Regions from separate parts of the Gordonia otitidis genome, predicted to be linked through region 2. Evidence: predicted binding sites of a transcription regulator. Region 2 holds the regulator's gene; each other region holds the start of a gene.
What was found. Region 2 encodes LexA, which represses DNA repair genes until DNA is damaged. Its sites were predicted from a motif close to CGAACANNTGTTCG; they were not measured.

Region 1 (4,596 bases), 1.1 Mb from region 2:
GAGGACCCGTCGTCGTGTACACGGAGCCCCCGCACCACGGCGACGGGGACCCCGTCGAGCTTGCCCTTCACCAGGTCGGCTGCCGAGGCGATCTCGTCGGCGACCGCGATATCGGTGACGAGCAACGGATTCCCGTACGCGTCCTGGCCACCCTCGTAGGGGTGGGTGACGGCGATTCCGGACGCGCCGATGGCGACATCGGTCTGCCCGGTGCGCCACGCACGCCCCATGGTGTCGGTCACGACGACCGCGACGTGCACGCCGGTGAGGCGGGTGATGGCCTCCCGTAGCTTCCGGGCGCTTCCGTCGGGGTCGGTGGGCAGTAGCGCGATCTGATCCGTCGGCACGTTGGAGCCGTCGACACCAGCGGCGGCCTGGACGAGGCCGAGCCTGTTCTCGGTGATGAGTGTGCGGTTCTTTCGCGCCAGAACGCGCACTGATTCGTCATCGATCAGCTTGCGGCGCAGCGCATCACGCTCGTCAGGGTCGACAGGTGCCGCAACCATCCGCCCCTCTGTCTTGGAGAAGACCTTGCTGGTGACGACGAGTACGTCCTCATCGCGTAGCCACGGCGCGGCGCGCACGATCTCCGACGCCAGGTCGGTGGCGGTGTCGAACTCGGGCAGGCCGAGGATGGGGATGATCTCCAGTGAGGCCGGTGCCCGGTGGTCGTCGACGAGCCGTTCCGCGTTCGCCGGGGCGTGGTCGGCCGTCACCGGGCGCCGCCGTTCGACACCTGCCGTGGTACGTCCGGGACGTCGACCCCGACGAGGGCGCAGGCGTCCCGGACCATCGCGGCGGTGGCCTGTGGGTCGGTCATCAGCAATGGAGCCGCCCCGATCGCGATTCCGTCGACGTGTGCGGTGTCGCCGTCGGCGATGAGCCAGCCGTCGAGGATGCCGTTGCCGCTGCGGGCTCCGTAGTGCGCGGCGATGGCTTCCGCGGAGGACTCGACACCGATGACCGACAGGCACTCGTCGGCCATGCCCCGGAGTGGCCGGTTGTCGATGACGGGGGAGATGCCGACCACCGGCGCCGACGTGGTGCGTAATGCGCTGCGAATTCCGGGAACGCTGACGATGGCGCCGATGCTGACGACCGGATTGCTCGGCGCGAGCAGAACGACGTCCGCCTCCGCGATCGCCTCGGCGACGCCGGGTGCAGGCGCGGTGTCGTCCGAGCCGACCTGCGCGAATCCGAAGGTCGGGATCTGCGCACGATGACGAACCCACCACTCCTGGAAATGGATGGCTACCCGTTCACCTTCTTGCCCACCGGGTTTGGAGACCACGACGTGTGTCTCGTGGCGCTCGTCGGTTGCAGGCAACAACCGAACTCCCGGCTGCCATCGGCGGCAGAGCGCCGCGGTGACGTCCGACAGCCGGTATCCGGCGTCGAGCATCTGCGTGCGGATCAGATGGGTCGCGAGGTCGCGGTCGCCCAGGCCGAACCAGTCGGGATCTGCCCCGTAGGCAGCGAGCTCTTCCTTGGCATGCCAGGTCTCGTTTGCGCGACCCCAACTACGTTCGGGGTCGATTCCGCCGCCGAGCGTGTACATACAGGTGTCGAGATCGGGACAGATCCGTACGCCGTGCATCCACGCGTCGTCGCCGACGTTGACCACTGCGGTGATCTCGTGGCCCCCGTCGTTTGACTTCCTGTCGTCCGACTTCCCGTCGGTCGACTCCCCGTCGGCCGCGACAGCCGGGAACGGCGTCGGACCGAGCAATTCGCGGACCCCGGACAAAAAGCGTGCTCCGCCGACACCGCCGACGAGTACCGTCACCTTCACAACGACCCACTCTAGTGAGTGCGGATCGAGTCGATACCATGGACCACGACGCTCTGCTCGCTGTTCGCGTTCGATGTGACATTCACGAGTCCGTGCAACACAACTCGTGTCGCGCGGGGAGTTCCTGTCGGTCGATGGTATTAAGGAATATTTCGATTCAACTTGACCGAACAGGTCTCTGGCGTGTCTAATCACATCAGTGTCATTTCTGGTTCGAGATCGAGAATCGGTGCACAGCAACGAAGTTCGATCACTTGTTCGAATGCGGAAAGGTTGGTCCGACACCGTGGTGGTGCCAGATCGCGCCGGACACTTGGTGAAGATCGAAATGTACGGGTATGAGTGGCGGTGTGGCACCGATGCCGCGCCGCTCTGACGACAGAGAAAAACGACTTCCCAGGCAGGAGGCGCCGACGATGGCATTCGACAACGCGATCGGCAATCCCCTTGAACCGCATGGACATTCCGAGATGCAGTCCCCGGTGAGTGAGGATCCGAACTTCACAACCCTTGGGCCCGTTGATGTTTCGATGATCGGAACACCTGACGTGTCATCCGGGAGCGACGAGATCTCGCAGCATCGACATCTGTCCTTGGTGCCCAACGACTTCGAGGACTTGTTCGACGTCATCGAGGATCAGTGGCAAGACCGCGCGCTGTGCGCGCAGACCGATCCCGAGGCCTTCTTCCCGGAGAAGGGTGGATCGACGCGCGAGGCCAAGCGCATCTGCCAGGGCTGCGAGGTGAAAGCAGAATGCCTCGAGTACGCCCTGCACAACGACGAGCGCTTCGGTATCTGGGGTGGATTGTCTGAGCGCGAGCGCCGTCGCCTCAAGCGCGGCATCATCTGATCCGACGCGGTCCGGGCAAGGTTGTATTCAGCTCCGCGGTCGTGTTCGGCTGCGCTCTACTCCGGTCCCCGGTCGATGGTCTCCTCGTCGAGGCCCAGGTGAGTTGCGACTTGTTGTACCAGGACCTCGTGTACGAGGTCGAGTAACTCCTCACCCCGTTTGGCTCTACTCTCCAGTGGGCGACGGAAGAGGATGATCTGCGCTCGGGTGGGCGCCCCGTGGACGTCGACGCCCGCGGGCATCAGTCTGGCCAGTGGAACGGCTCCGTCCGCGGTCACCTCGTCGGGCCATTGCACGGTGTCGGGGTCGCGGGGCAGCAGCCGCGGGATCTCGTCGACGGCGATGTCGAGTCCGGCCAGTTGATCGTGCCAGTGTGTGTCGATCTCGGCGAAGGCCTCGAGCGCCACGGCGTCGAAATCATCTGATTTGCTCCGCCACGCGGGTACTCCCTGCGGCAGGAGCGGCGAACGCAGTCCCCGTCCGCGACGGTCTCGTCGCGCTCGTCGTGCTGCCCGAACGGCAGAAAGCCGCATGTCGGACACGCGGGGCTCAGGGATGCGTACCGGGGAGCCCTGACTCCGATCACGCGCGGTGCGTCGTCGTTCGATACGCATGCGGTGATTGTAAGTCCCGCCGCCGCGCTGTCACCTGCGAGACCCGACGCCGCGTGTCGCCCCGCCGATGGAGAACGGGTGCGACTAACCTTTCTGCTGTGAAGCTTCCCCGACAGTGCTGCCGCCCGGCTTGCTCCCGGTCGGCGGTGGCGACCCTGACGTTCGTCTACGCCGAGTCGACGGCGGTCATCGGTCCCCTCGCCACGTCGGACGAGCCGCATTCATGGGATCTGTGCGAAGAGCATGCACGACGCATCACGGTTCCGCGCGGCTGGGAGATGCTGCGCAGCGAGCGGGGGTTCTCGGCTCCGGTCGCCGAGGATTACGAACTCACCGCGCTCGCCGAAGCCGTGCGTGAGGTGGGTGCACGCGGGATAGCCGGCGCTGTCGGCCGGGCGCCCGGTTTCGATCAGGACGTGTTCGACGATGCCCGGGCCGGTCGTCACCGTGCTGGCACTTCTAATGGACGCGGTGCCGGTGCACCTGGTGGACGCGGTGCCGGTGCACCTGGTGGACGCGGTGCTGGTGCTCCTGGTGGACGCGGTGCCGGGGCGTCGGGCGGTTACGGCGCGGGTGCGCCGACCGGTGACGGTCGTTCGGTGTCGGATGCGCCGCGTCGCAGTGGGGCGGTCAAGCCGCGTCCGGGCAGGCGTGGGCATCTGCGAGTGCTGCCTGATCCGGTCGATTGATTGCCTCCGATAACTGCGGTGAGTCGTAATCTGCGTGCGTGTGGGCAGCGGCGCCGCACGTCGCTAGGCTGAGCACATGCGTACGGGTGCCGCCGACCTCGATGATGTCGATGATCTGATCGCAGGGGACACCGAAGGTCTGCTGCCTGTTGCGGCGCTGGCGGGCGCCCAGGTACGCGCGGTCGCGGAGGCGATGCGCGAGGGTGTCCTCGAACCACTCGCGTCGCTGCGTCCTCGTAGCGTCGTGGTCGTGCACGGCGTGTCCGGTGTGGTCCGCGACGCTGTCGCGCTTGTCGTGGCGTGCGTGGCGAATCGCGTCGACGTCCCGATCGTGTCCGTGCCCGCTCTGCCTGGCTGGGTCGGTCCGCTCGACGTCGTGGTCGTCGCGGGCGACGATGCAGGTGATATGGCGCTGGCCGACGCCGCAGCACGTGCTCAGCGTCGTCGCGCCGAGGTCGTTGTCGCTGCACCCGTGGAGGGGCCGTTGCGAGATGCGCTGGGCGGCAGCGGGATCGATCTATCGCCACGCGTACACGTCGACGCCCGGTTTCGGTTCGCAGGATATGTCGCGACGTTGCTTGCCGTGTTCAGCGCGCTGTCCGACGTGCGTTTCACCGGTCCCGTCCCACTCGTGAGCGACATCGCCGACG
Region 2 (4,596 bases):
CCCGCTCGTGCGCTGTGAGCGCCTGTCCGAGCTGCAGGCTGGTGGAGATCACCGTCAGTCTGCGGTCTGCGGGTAGGAGTTTCGCAGCCTGGTACGTGGTGGTGCCCGCGTCGAAGATCACCGATCCTCCGTCGGAGGGCAGGAATCTTATGGCAGCGCGCGCTATCGACGCCTTCTCCTCGGTATGGGCGGACTCGCGTTGGTCGAGCCCCAGCTCATCGAGAACCTCGACCGCTCCTGCCTTGACCGCACCCCCGTGGACGCGCTGCAGGCTGCCGGCGCGTTCGAGGACGGCCAGATCGCGACGCACCGTCTCGCTGGTCACCTCGAACCTGTCGGCCAACGCGGTCACGGAGGCGCGGCCGTGCGTGCGCACCTGATCCGCTATTGCCCGCTGTCGCTCTTCGGCGTACACCTGTCGTCTCCGATCTGTGGTGTGGCTCTCACGTCGGAAGCCCGGCTGTGAGTTTCTGTTGTTTTGAATGTTGATATATCTGGTTTTACGCCCGACTGTGTTGACAAGTCAAGCGTTCGGAGTAACTTTGATCACAGAACATGTCGGCAGTGAGCACCACTCACCCGGCAGATGGACCCGGAAGGCGGTAGTCACACATGGAGAATCACTTGGTATCGGACGATCGGGTCTCAATGAATGGACAGGGAGAACTGACGGGAACCCCCGTCGTCGCGGGATACGCCTACGGCCCCGCGCTGTGGCCAGGTGGCCGCGTCGAACACGACGATCGGCTACTCGGGGCCGACCGAAGTCTCGCCGACGACGACCTCGGCGCCGAGGCCGACAGGCTGGCGGCCGCCGCCGCAACGGTGGCGGGCCGACTGCGCAACCGCGCGTCGCACGCGTCGGGCGCCGCGGCAGAGGTGCTGAATGCGACCGCTGGTCTGGCCGAGGACAGGGGGTGGATAGGCGCGGCCAACAAGCTCGTCGCCGCCGGTACACCGGCGCCCGCGGCAGTCGTCGCCGCGACGCAGACCTTCGCCGAGATGTTCGCCAAACTCGGTGGGCTGATGGCCGAACGCATCACCGACCTCAACGATGTGCGAGATCGCGTCGTCGCTGAACTCCTCGGCGAGCCCGAGCCGGGAATCCCGACCCCCACGCAACCATCGGTCCTGCTCGCCGACGATCTCGCTCCCGCCGACACCGCGGGCCTCGACCCGACGGTCATCGTCGGCCTCGTCACACGGCTGGGCGGGCCGACGAGCCATACGGCGATCATCGCGAGGCAACTGGGTATCCCGTGCGTGGTCGCCGTGGCCGGACTCGGTGAGATCACCTCCGGTACAGAGGTGTTGATCGACGGCGCAGCGGGCTCGGTTGTCGTCGAACCCGATCCCGCCTCGGCTCGGGAACTCGTCGAGCGTGGCGCTGCAGAGGCTGCGCTGGTCGCCGCGTGGAGTGGACCCGGGCGGACCGCCGACGGCGTCGACGTGGCGATCCTTGCGAATGTCGCCGACGGCGCGTCGGCGCGAAGCGCTGCAGATGCGCCGGTCGAGGGGATCGGGTTGTTCCGCACCGAGTTGGCGTTTCTCGACCGGGGCGACGAGCCGAGCGTCGACGAGCAGACGCGACTCTATCGCGACGTGCTCGATGCGTTCGATGGCCAGAAGGTCGTCATCAGGACGCTGGATGCGGGTTCGGACAAACCGTTGGCGTTCATCGAGCACCCCGACGAGGCGAATCCAGCGCTCGGGGTGCGGGGCAACCGGATCGCCGCGGATCACCCCGAGATCGTGCGCGGACAGCTCGATGCGATTGCACGCGCCGCGACCGAAACGGGGTCGCGGCCCTGGGTGATGGCGCCCATGATCGCCACCGCCGCGGAGGCTGCACAGTTCGCGGGCATGGTGCGCGAACGTGGTCTGACTGCCGGCGTGATGATCGAGATCCCCGCAGCGGCGATCCTCGCTCGGGCGATCCTGGCCGAGGTCGACTTCGTGTCGATCGGAACCAACGACCTGACGCAGTACACGATGGCCGCCGACCGCATGTCCGCGGAACTGGCCGAACTGACCGATCCGTGGCAACCCGCCGTGCTCGCGTTGATCGCGCAGGTCGCTGATGCCGGGGCAGAGCTGAACAAGCCTGTGGGAGTCTGCGGTGAGGCAGCGGCCGATCCGGCGTTGGCGTGTGTGCTCGTCGGACTCGGTGTCACCTCGTTGTCGGCTGCTCCGGCCGCAACGCCCGCGGTGGGAGCAAAGCTGTCGACGGTGACACTCGACCAGTGTCGGGCAGCGGCCGCTGCAGTACTCCAGACCACGAGCCCGGCTCTCGCCCGCCGCGCGGCCGCCGAGCACCTCGACGACTGAGGAGCGGCACGCGATGATCGACGGGCGTCAGACCCGTCGCATCACCGTCACGACCTTGCCGAGGATGGCGGCGTCGTCGCCGGGGATCGGATCGAAGAGCGGATTGTGCGGCATCAGCCACACGTGTCCGTCCTTGCGCTTGAAGGTCTTCACTGTCGCCTCGCCGTCGATCATCGCCGCGACGATGTCGCCGTTGTCGGCGACGTTCTGCTGACGAACCACCACCCAGTCCCCGTCGCAGATGGCGGCATCGATCATCGATTCGCCGACCACCCGGAGCAGGAACAGTGAGCCCTCGCCGACGAGTTCGCGCGGCAGCGGGAACACATCTTCGACCGCTTCCTCCGCGAGGATCGGCCCGCCGGCCGCGATCCGTCCGAGAACCGGAACGAAGGTGGGCGTGGGGAGATCTCCGTTGACCGCGTCCGAGTGCATCGCGTCAGGAGCCTCGGAGACGTTCACCGCACGGGGGCGGTTGGCATCACGCTTGAGGAGACCCTTGCGTTCGAGCGTGCGCAGCTGGTGGGCGACCGAGGAGGTCGACGTGAGGCCGACGGCATCGCCGATCTCACGAATGCTGGGCGGATAGCCGCGTTCGCGCACCGACTTGCGGATCACGTCGAGAACGCCGCGTTGCCGATCCGTCAGTGATGCCTCGGCGGCAGCCGGATCGATCTGCGGTTCGGCATCACCCCCACTCTTCTTGGCGGCGACGCCGCGACCGCTGCCTTTCGGCGCCGACGGGCCGCGCCGTGACTTCTCTGTCATCGAATCCGTCCTTTCCGGATGTGTGCTGTGGTCGGGGTACCGCTGCTCGGGAATCGGCTCGGTCGTGTCGAGACCGGTCCGCGGTGCATCATCTGGCGCCGAGACTATCCGAGGCCTCCGACAACATCAAACATTTGTTCGACGTGTCGCACGACTTTGTCAGACCCCCGTGATAGAACTCGAACATCCGTTCATCGAACGCATGATCGAGCACTGGAGGTAGCGATGACCACCCTGTTGAGCCCCCTGGACGCCCGCCCGGAGTCCTCTCTGCAGACCCCCCTGACAACCCCGCCGGCCCCGACCACGGCCAGGGCCACGTCCGCGTTCGCGCCGACGCCCGTGCGGACGTCCGCGCGTCGTGCCGCGCCTCGACGAGTGTCGACGGGCCATGGTGTGACCACCGACCGTGCGGCGCGGGGGACGGGCCGAAACTCCCACGCGGGCGTTGCGCCTCGGAATCGTCCTGCGCAGGCAGCGGTGACCGCACGCCCGGTCGGCACTCGCTGTGCCGGCGGAGTCGGCGAGTTGACCGCCGCTCGTCGTCGGCGGGCGACGCTGTTGGCGGTGCTCGCAGGCGTCGGACTCGCACTGACCGTCTGGGTCGTCGGTGTCGTCGGTGCCGACTACCAGCGCGCCACCACGCCGACAGCGACGTCGACGCAGGTCGTGCACGTGCGTGCGGGCGATTCGCTGAGTTCGATCGCGCAGCGGGTCGCACCCGATGTACCTCGCCAGACTGTGATCGACGAGATCGTCGATCTCAATGATCTGCCGTCGAGTGGCCTGCGCGTGGGGCAACCCCTGCTCACGCCGACCTATCGCTGAGAACAGGGCGGTATTCTCGATGCCACAGGGTCCAGTCGGAAACCGACACGGTCACCGCCTCGGTCTCGAGCCCGTCGGTCGTCTGACGATCGACCGGGTCGAGACCTGCGGAGCCGATGCGTCCCGAGATTTGCACGAGGACTACATGCGCTGCCCGTTTTGCAAGAACGAAGACACCAAGGTCGTCGATTCGCGTGTCGCCGACGAGGGACAGGCGATCCGACGCCGCCGCGCCTGCAGTGAATGTGGTCGCCGGTTCTCCACTGTGGAGAGTGCGGTGCTCGCCGTGGTGAAACGAAACGGGGTCACGGAGCCGTTCAGCAGGGAAAAGGTGATGCGCGGAGTCCGCCGCGCCTGTCAGGGACGACACGTGAACGAAGACGACCTGGCGCAACTGGCCCAGCAGGTCGAAGATGCGGTACGGGCGTCCGGTTCCGCCGAGATACCCAGCAACGAGGTCGGTTTGGCCATCCTCCGACCCCTTCGCGACCTCGACGAGGTGGCGTATCTGCGTTTCGCGTCGGTCTACCGTTCCTTCGACTCGCTTGACGACTTCCAGCGCGAGATCGACGACCTGCAGGGCACTCTCACCGGGTCGCGAAACACCGCGGACGACGATGCCGCACCGGGTGGCCCCGACGCCGACCACGCTGGTGCCACTCCCGACGATTC
Region 3 (4,596 bases), 2.5 Mb from region 2:
GACAACGTCGTCGTGGCCGCCAAGGTGGTCGACGACCTCGGCATGCGTTCGGGCGGTGCCATCACCGGCACGGAACTCGATGCTCTCCCTCCCGACAAATTCGATCGTGTTGCACGTGAATACACAGTGTTTGCCAGGGTCACTCCTGCGCAGAAGGCTCGGCTTGTAACGTCTCTGCGCGCACACGGGCAATCGGTTGCCTTCCTCGGCGACGGCGTCAACGATTCACTCGCGCTGCACGCGGCCGATGTCGGTATCTCCGTGGACAGCGCCACCGACGTTGCCAAGGATTCGGCCGACGTGGTCATGCTGCGGAAAGATCTGGGGGTTCTCGCCCGAGGCGTCGCGGAGGGGCGTCGAACGTTCGCGAACACCATCAAGTACGTACAGATGAGCACGTCGAGCAATTTCGGCAACATGTTCAGCGCTGCCGGTGCGTCGGCCCTGCTGCCCTTTCTACCGATGCTGCCGAGCCAGATCCTGTTGAACAATCTGCTCTACGACACGAGCCAGCTCGCGATCCCGAGTGATCGTGTCGACCCCGAACTCCTTCGCTCCCCGTCACATTGGGATATCGCCGCGATCAGGCGGTTCATGCTGTTCTTCGGGCCACTGAGTTCGTTGTTCGACTTCTTGACGTTCGCGGTGATGCTTCACGTCTTCCACGCCGGGGCGAGCGAGTTCCATACCGCATGGTTCGTCGAATCCCTGTGTACTCAGACGTTGATCGTGTTCGCCATCCGAACACGTCGAATTCCCTTCCTACGCAGTCGGGCAGGCGGCTGGCTGATCGCTTCGGTTCTCGTGGTGGTGGCGATCGGCATCGCGCTGCCGTTCACGCCGCTTCGTCATATTCTCGGGTTCGTCGTACTCCCATGGACCTTCTACGTCTTTCTCGCTTCGATGGTGGTGGCCTATCTCGTGCTCGTCGAACTCGCCAAGCGCGTCTACTACACGTCACTGACGTTCCACCCCCAGATGCCACGACGTTGGCGCGACGAAGCGCACCACATCCAGCGTCGCGCTGCCCGGTTCACCACAGTCGGTCATGCACCGAGACAGGCGACGACCTCACTGTCGGCCACCTCACCAAAGTCGTGATACGACAGGCCGACCGCGCGGAAGGGGGCAGGGACGTCGACGCACACGACACGATCGACGGACGCGTCAGTCTCGAATCTGTGCACCGCATCTCGCGGGGCCACCGGTACGGCGACGACGACACCGACGGCTCCTGCCGCCCGCACGGCACGCACGGCGACGGCCATCGTCGCACCCGTCGCGATGCCGTCGTCGACCAACACCACAACACGGCCCGGGAACGAAATCGGCTGTCGCCCAGCACGATACGTGTTCTCGCGTTGTACGCGCAGCTTGTTCTCCGCGCCGATGATCTCACGCAACTGCTCGGCCGACACTCCGAGTCGACGCGGCACGTCGTCGGTGATCAGTACCTGCCCCGCGGCGACCGCGCCCATCGCGAACTCAGGCTGATCGGGCGCGCCGATCTTGCGCACCACGAGTACGTCCAACGGTGCGTCGACCGCGTTGGCCACCTCACGTCCGACGGGTATGCCTCCCCGGGCGAGCCCGACGACGATCAACGGTGGCCTGTCCCCGCCGGCAGATCGGAATCCGTTCTCCCGCAACGCGTCAGCAACGAGCGGACCCAGCACACGACCGGCGTCGACCCTGTCAGTGAACACGACCGTGACCGACATCGGCGTCTTCCCGGACCGTCCCGGCGTCCGAACCGACCGCAGGTCCGACCTTGGCGGAGAAACTCGGTATCTCCCGCAGGTCGACGCTCGCCTCATAGGTTCGGTCGTAGCCCGTAGAGCAGATGCGCCAGCCGTCGTCGGTACGACGGTAGGAATCCGTATAGAACGCAGCACCGATCATCATGAACGAGAACGCGGGCACGATCACGCGGTCCTGCAGGTACCACCTGCCGCTTGCGGTGTCGCCGTCGATGAGGATCTCCGGATGGCTCACCCGGTGTTCGGTGATGACACCCGGCCCGACAGAGGTGCGCATGTACCCGACGAGTTCGTCGCGGTCAGCGAACGACAGCGACTCGCCGTACTCGCCGACGACGTCCTCGGTGAGCGTCTCGGCGAAAGCGACCCAGTCCTTGGTGTCGAGAGTTCTCAGATACCGGTACTTCAGTGCCTTGACGGCCTCGAGATCGTCCATGATCCACGTCTACTCCGTGCGGACATCCTTGATGGCGGGATTGGTGGAGGAAGCGCTCGGCAGTACCGGAACACCTACTTCTTCCTGGTGCCCGGCAGCACTCCGGCGTCGATGACGGCCTTCACGTACGGACGCGTTCGCTCCAACAGAGCCTCGACGCCTGCACCTGACCATGCCTGGCCGGTGACGGCATCGGTCTCGATTTCGATGGTGCGGTACAGATCCATGCCGGACTCGGTCAACTGGTGCGCGTCGTCGGTTCTCGTCGCCAGCCCACGACTGACGAGCCGATCGACGGACGCCTCCCAGTTGTCGTCCGACCAACCGCGTGTCAGTTGTGTCAGCTTTCGACCCAGAACTCGACGACGGATCGACGGGTCGGGCAGTTGCGCCTCGTGGAATGCGGCCGCATCGAGTCCGTCGAGTCCATGGGTCACGAGCACCGCGATGTGGTTGTCACCCCGCCACTCCCGTAGTACGGCGAGCGCATGCCACAGCGCGAGGTGTGGTGTCTCCGGCGGCGTGGAGGCGGCCCAGGAGGCTGCGAGAGGTCTGCCGCCGAGTGGCAGATCCGATGCGATGTCGAGGTAGCGCTCGGCCAACGCCGACATCTCCGGATCATCGAGCTTGTCCCCGAGGATGTCGCGGAGCACTGAGTCGAGCATCTGCTCGCGACGGCGCGCGACCATCTCGACTCCCACAGCGCGTGCCGACTCCCAGGCCGTCGTGATCAGGTCGGGCGCGAAGTTGTAGAACGACGAGACCACCACCGGGGCGGAACATTCACCGAGAGGCGCCCCGCGTGCCCCGACGTAGAACGCGTGTGCATCGAGACCCGTGTCCTCCTGCGCAGCCGTGAGTCCAGGATTGAAGTACGCGAGGACGTGGAATGGCTCGAGCGTTTCGTACGCGAGTCTGGCGTGAGAGGCCGAGGTGTCGTCGGCGGTGATGACCATGTGACCCAGCCTCGCGTCCGGCACCTCCAGAGTCAAGGAGGTGGGCGTCCGTCGACGCATATATCGCTGCACCGCAGATAATTTCGATGAATATCCGAATTCTTCTTGACATAACTCGAGGCGGAGCTACTCTGGATATAGAACATTTGTTCGTATCGAATCGGGGTGGCGATGGGTACACACGAGCCGGGAGACGACGCACTGGGCGCCGAGAATCCGGTTGCCGAGGACGCTGGAGTCCATATCCAAGAACCGCACGCGCAGAACCCAATTGCGTTGTACGAGCAGCTACATGCGCTGCTCGATCAACTCGACGAGGTCGACACCACCACTGCCCCCGAAGCCGAGGTCGCTGCGATGGCCATCGAGCACGAACGCGCGGTGCGGCGCATGATCTCCATCGGCAACGATCGGATCATGGATGTCTCCGATCGTGCCGCTTACCGTTCGGTCGGCGTGATCTCGTTGCGCGACTTCATGTTGGGGCCACTGCGTATCCCCAACGCATACAAGCGAATGCGCACGATGGAAGCCGTCTGCGAGACCTACACGATCACCGGCGACAAGAAGCCGCCCGTGTATCCACAGCTCGCTGCGGCACTTCGCGAGGGCACGCTCGGGGTCGAGCACCTCGGCACAGCTCTCGAGGTGTTGAACAAGATCCCCGAGAACCTCGATCCGGAAGACCTCAACCGCGCAGAGGCAGAGGTGGTCGACTTCTCGCAGAAGCTGACGCCTCGCCAGATCATCGCCGCGGGAACGCGATTGCTCGCCCACCTCGACCCTGATGGCACGATCACCGACGACAAAGACCGCAAACGTCAACGCAGACTGACCGTCGGAAACCAAGACGCACAATCGATGTCACAGTTGCTCGCCACGCTCGACCCCACAACCCGAGCCATGCTCGACGTCGTCCTCGCCGCGTGGGCGGCGCCCGGCATGAACAATCCCGACGACGACGCCTCCCCGACCGGCTCGAGTGTGGATGTCGACGCCGAGATACTCACCGAAGCTGCCGCACGCGACAACCGAACGCCTGCGCAACGCAATCACGACGCGCTCGGCGCACTACTCAAGGCGGTCCTCGACGGCGGGCTCATCGGCGCGAGCCACCGCGGGCTACCACCGCACCTGATCGTGCGGATCTCCGACACCCAACTGCGGGAGTACGCGGGCGTCGCACAAACCACGACCGGCGCCGACATCCCCATGCCCGACCTCATCCGGCTCGCGGCACAGTCAGTGATGCACCTGGCCGTCTTCTCCGAACACACCGGGGCGCCGCTCTACCTCGGAACGTCCAAGCGGCTGGCCAGCCAGTCACAGCGGTTCATGCTGTTCGCCGGTTACGGCGGCTGCTCCAAGCCCGACTGCCCCGCCCCATTCAGCCACGTCGAGATCCATCACGCCGAGCAGGACTGGGCTCGTGGTGGACGCACCG

Region 1: a site for LexA is predicted at 2,040-2,053, ahead of cofD (2-phospho-L-lactate transferase). Genes of this name have one in related genera too.
Region 3: a site for LexA is predicted at 3,292-3,305, ahead of LK459_RS11325 (DUF222 domain-containing protein). Genes of this name have one in related genera too.

The regions. Positions count from the first base shown of each region.
Region 1 is NZ_CP085974.1:3,900,300-3,904,895, forward strand. Features, by position in the region: gene LK459_RS17875 (coenzyme F420-0:L-glutamate ligase) at 1-716, opposite strand, end outside; gene cofD (2-phospho-L-lactate transferase) at 713-1,792, opposite strand; gene LK459_RS17885 (WhiB family transcriptional regulator) at 2,380-2,643, shown strand; gene LK459_RS17890 (metallopeptidase family protein) at 2,700-3,176, opposite strand; gene LK459_RS17895 (DUF3499 domain-containing protein) at 3,404-3,946, shown strand; gene LK459_RS17900 (hypothetical protein) at 4,023-4,596, shown strand, end outside.
Region 2 is NZ_CP085974.1:5,034,326-5,038,921, reverse strand. Features, by position in the region: gene LK459_RS22790 (DeoR/GlpR family DNA-binding transcription regulator) at 1-415, opposite strand, end outside; gene ptsP (phosphoenolpyruvate--protein phosphotransferase) at 613-2,328, shown strand; gene lexA (transcriptional repressor LexA) at 2,356-3,003, opposite strand; gene LK459_RS22775 (LysM peptidoglycan-binding domain-containing protein) at 3,322-3,924, shown strand; partial or broken gene nrdR (transcriptional regulator NrdR) at 4,070-4,504, shown strand.
Region 3 is NZ_CP085974.1:2,514,957-2,519,552, reverse strand. Features, by position in the region: gene mgtA (magnesium-translocating P-type ATPase) at 1-1,101, shown strand, start outside; gene LK459_RS11340 (phosphoribosyltransferase) at 1,047-1,721, opposite strand; gene LK459_RS11335 (nuclear transport factor 2 family protein) at 1,696-2,196, opposite strand; gene LK459_RS11330 (SCO6745 family protein) at 2,271-3,152, opposite strand; gene LK459_RS11325 (DUF222 domain-containing protein) at 3,324-4,596, shown strand, end outside.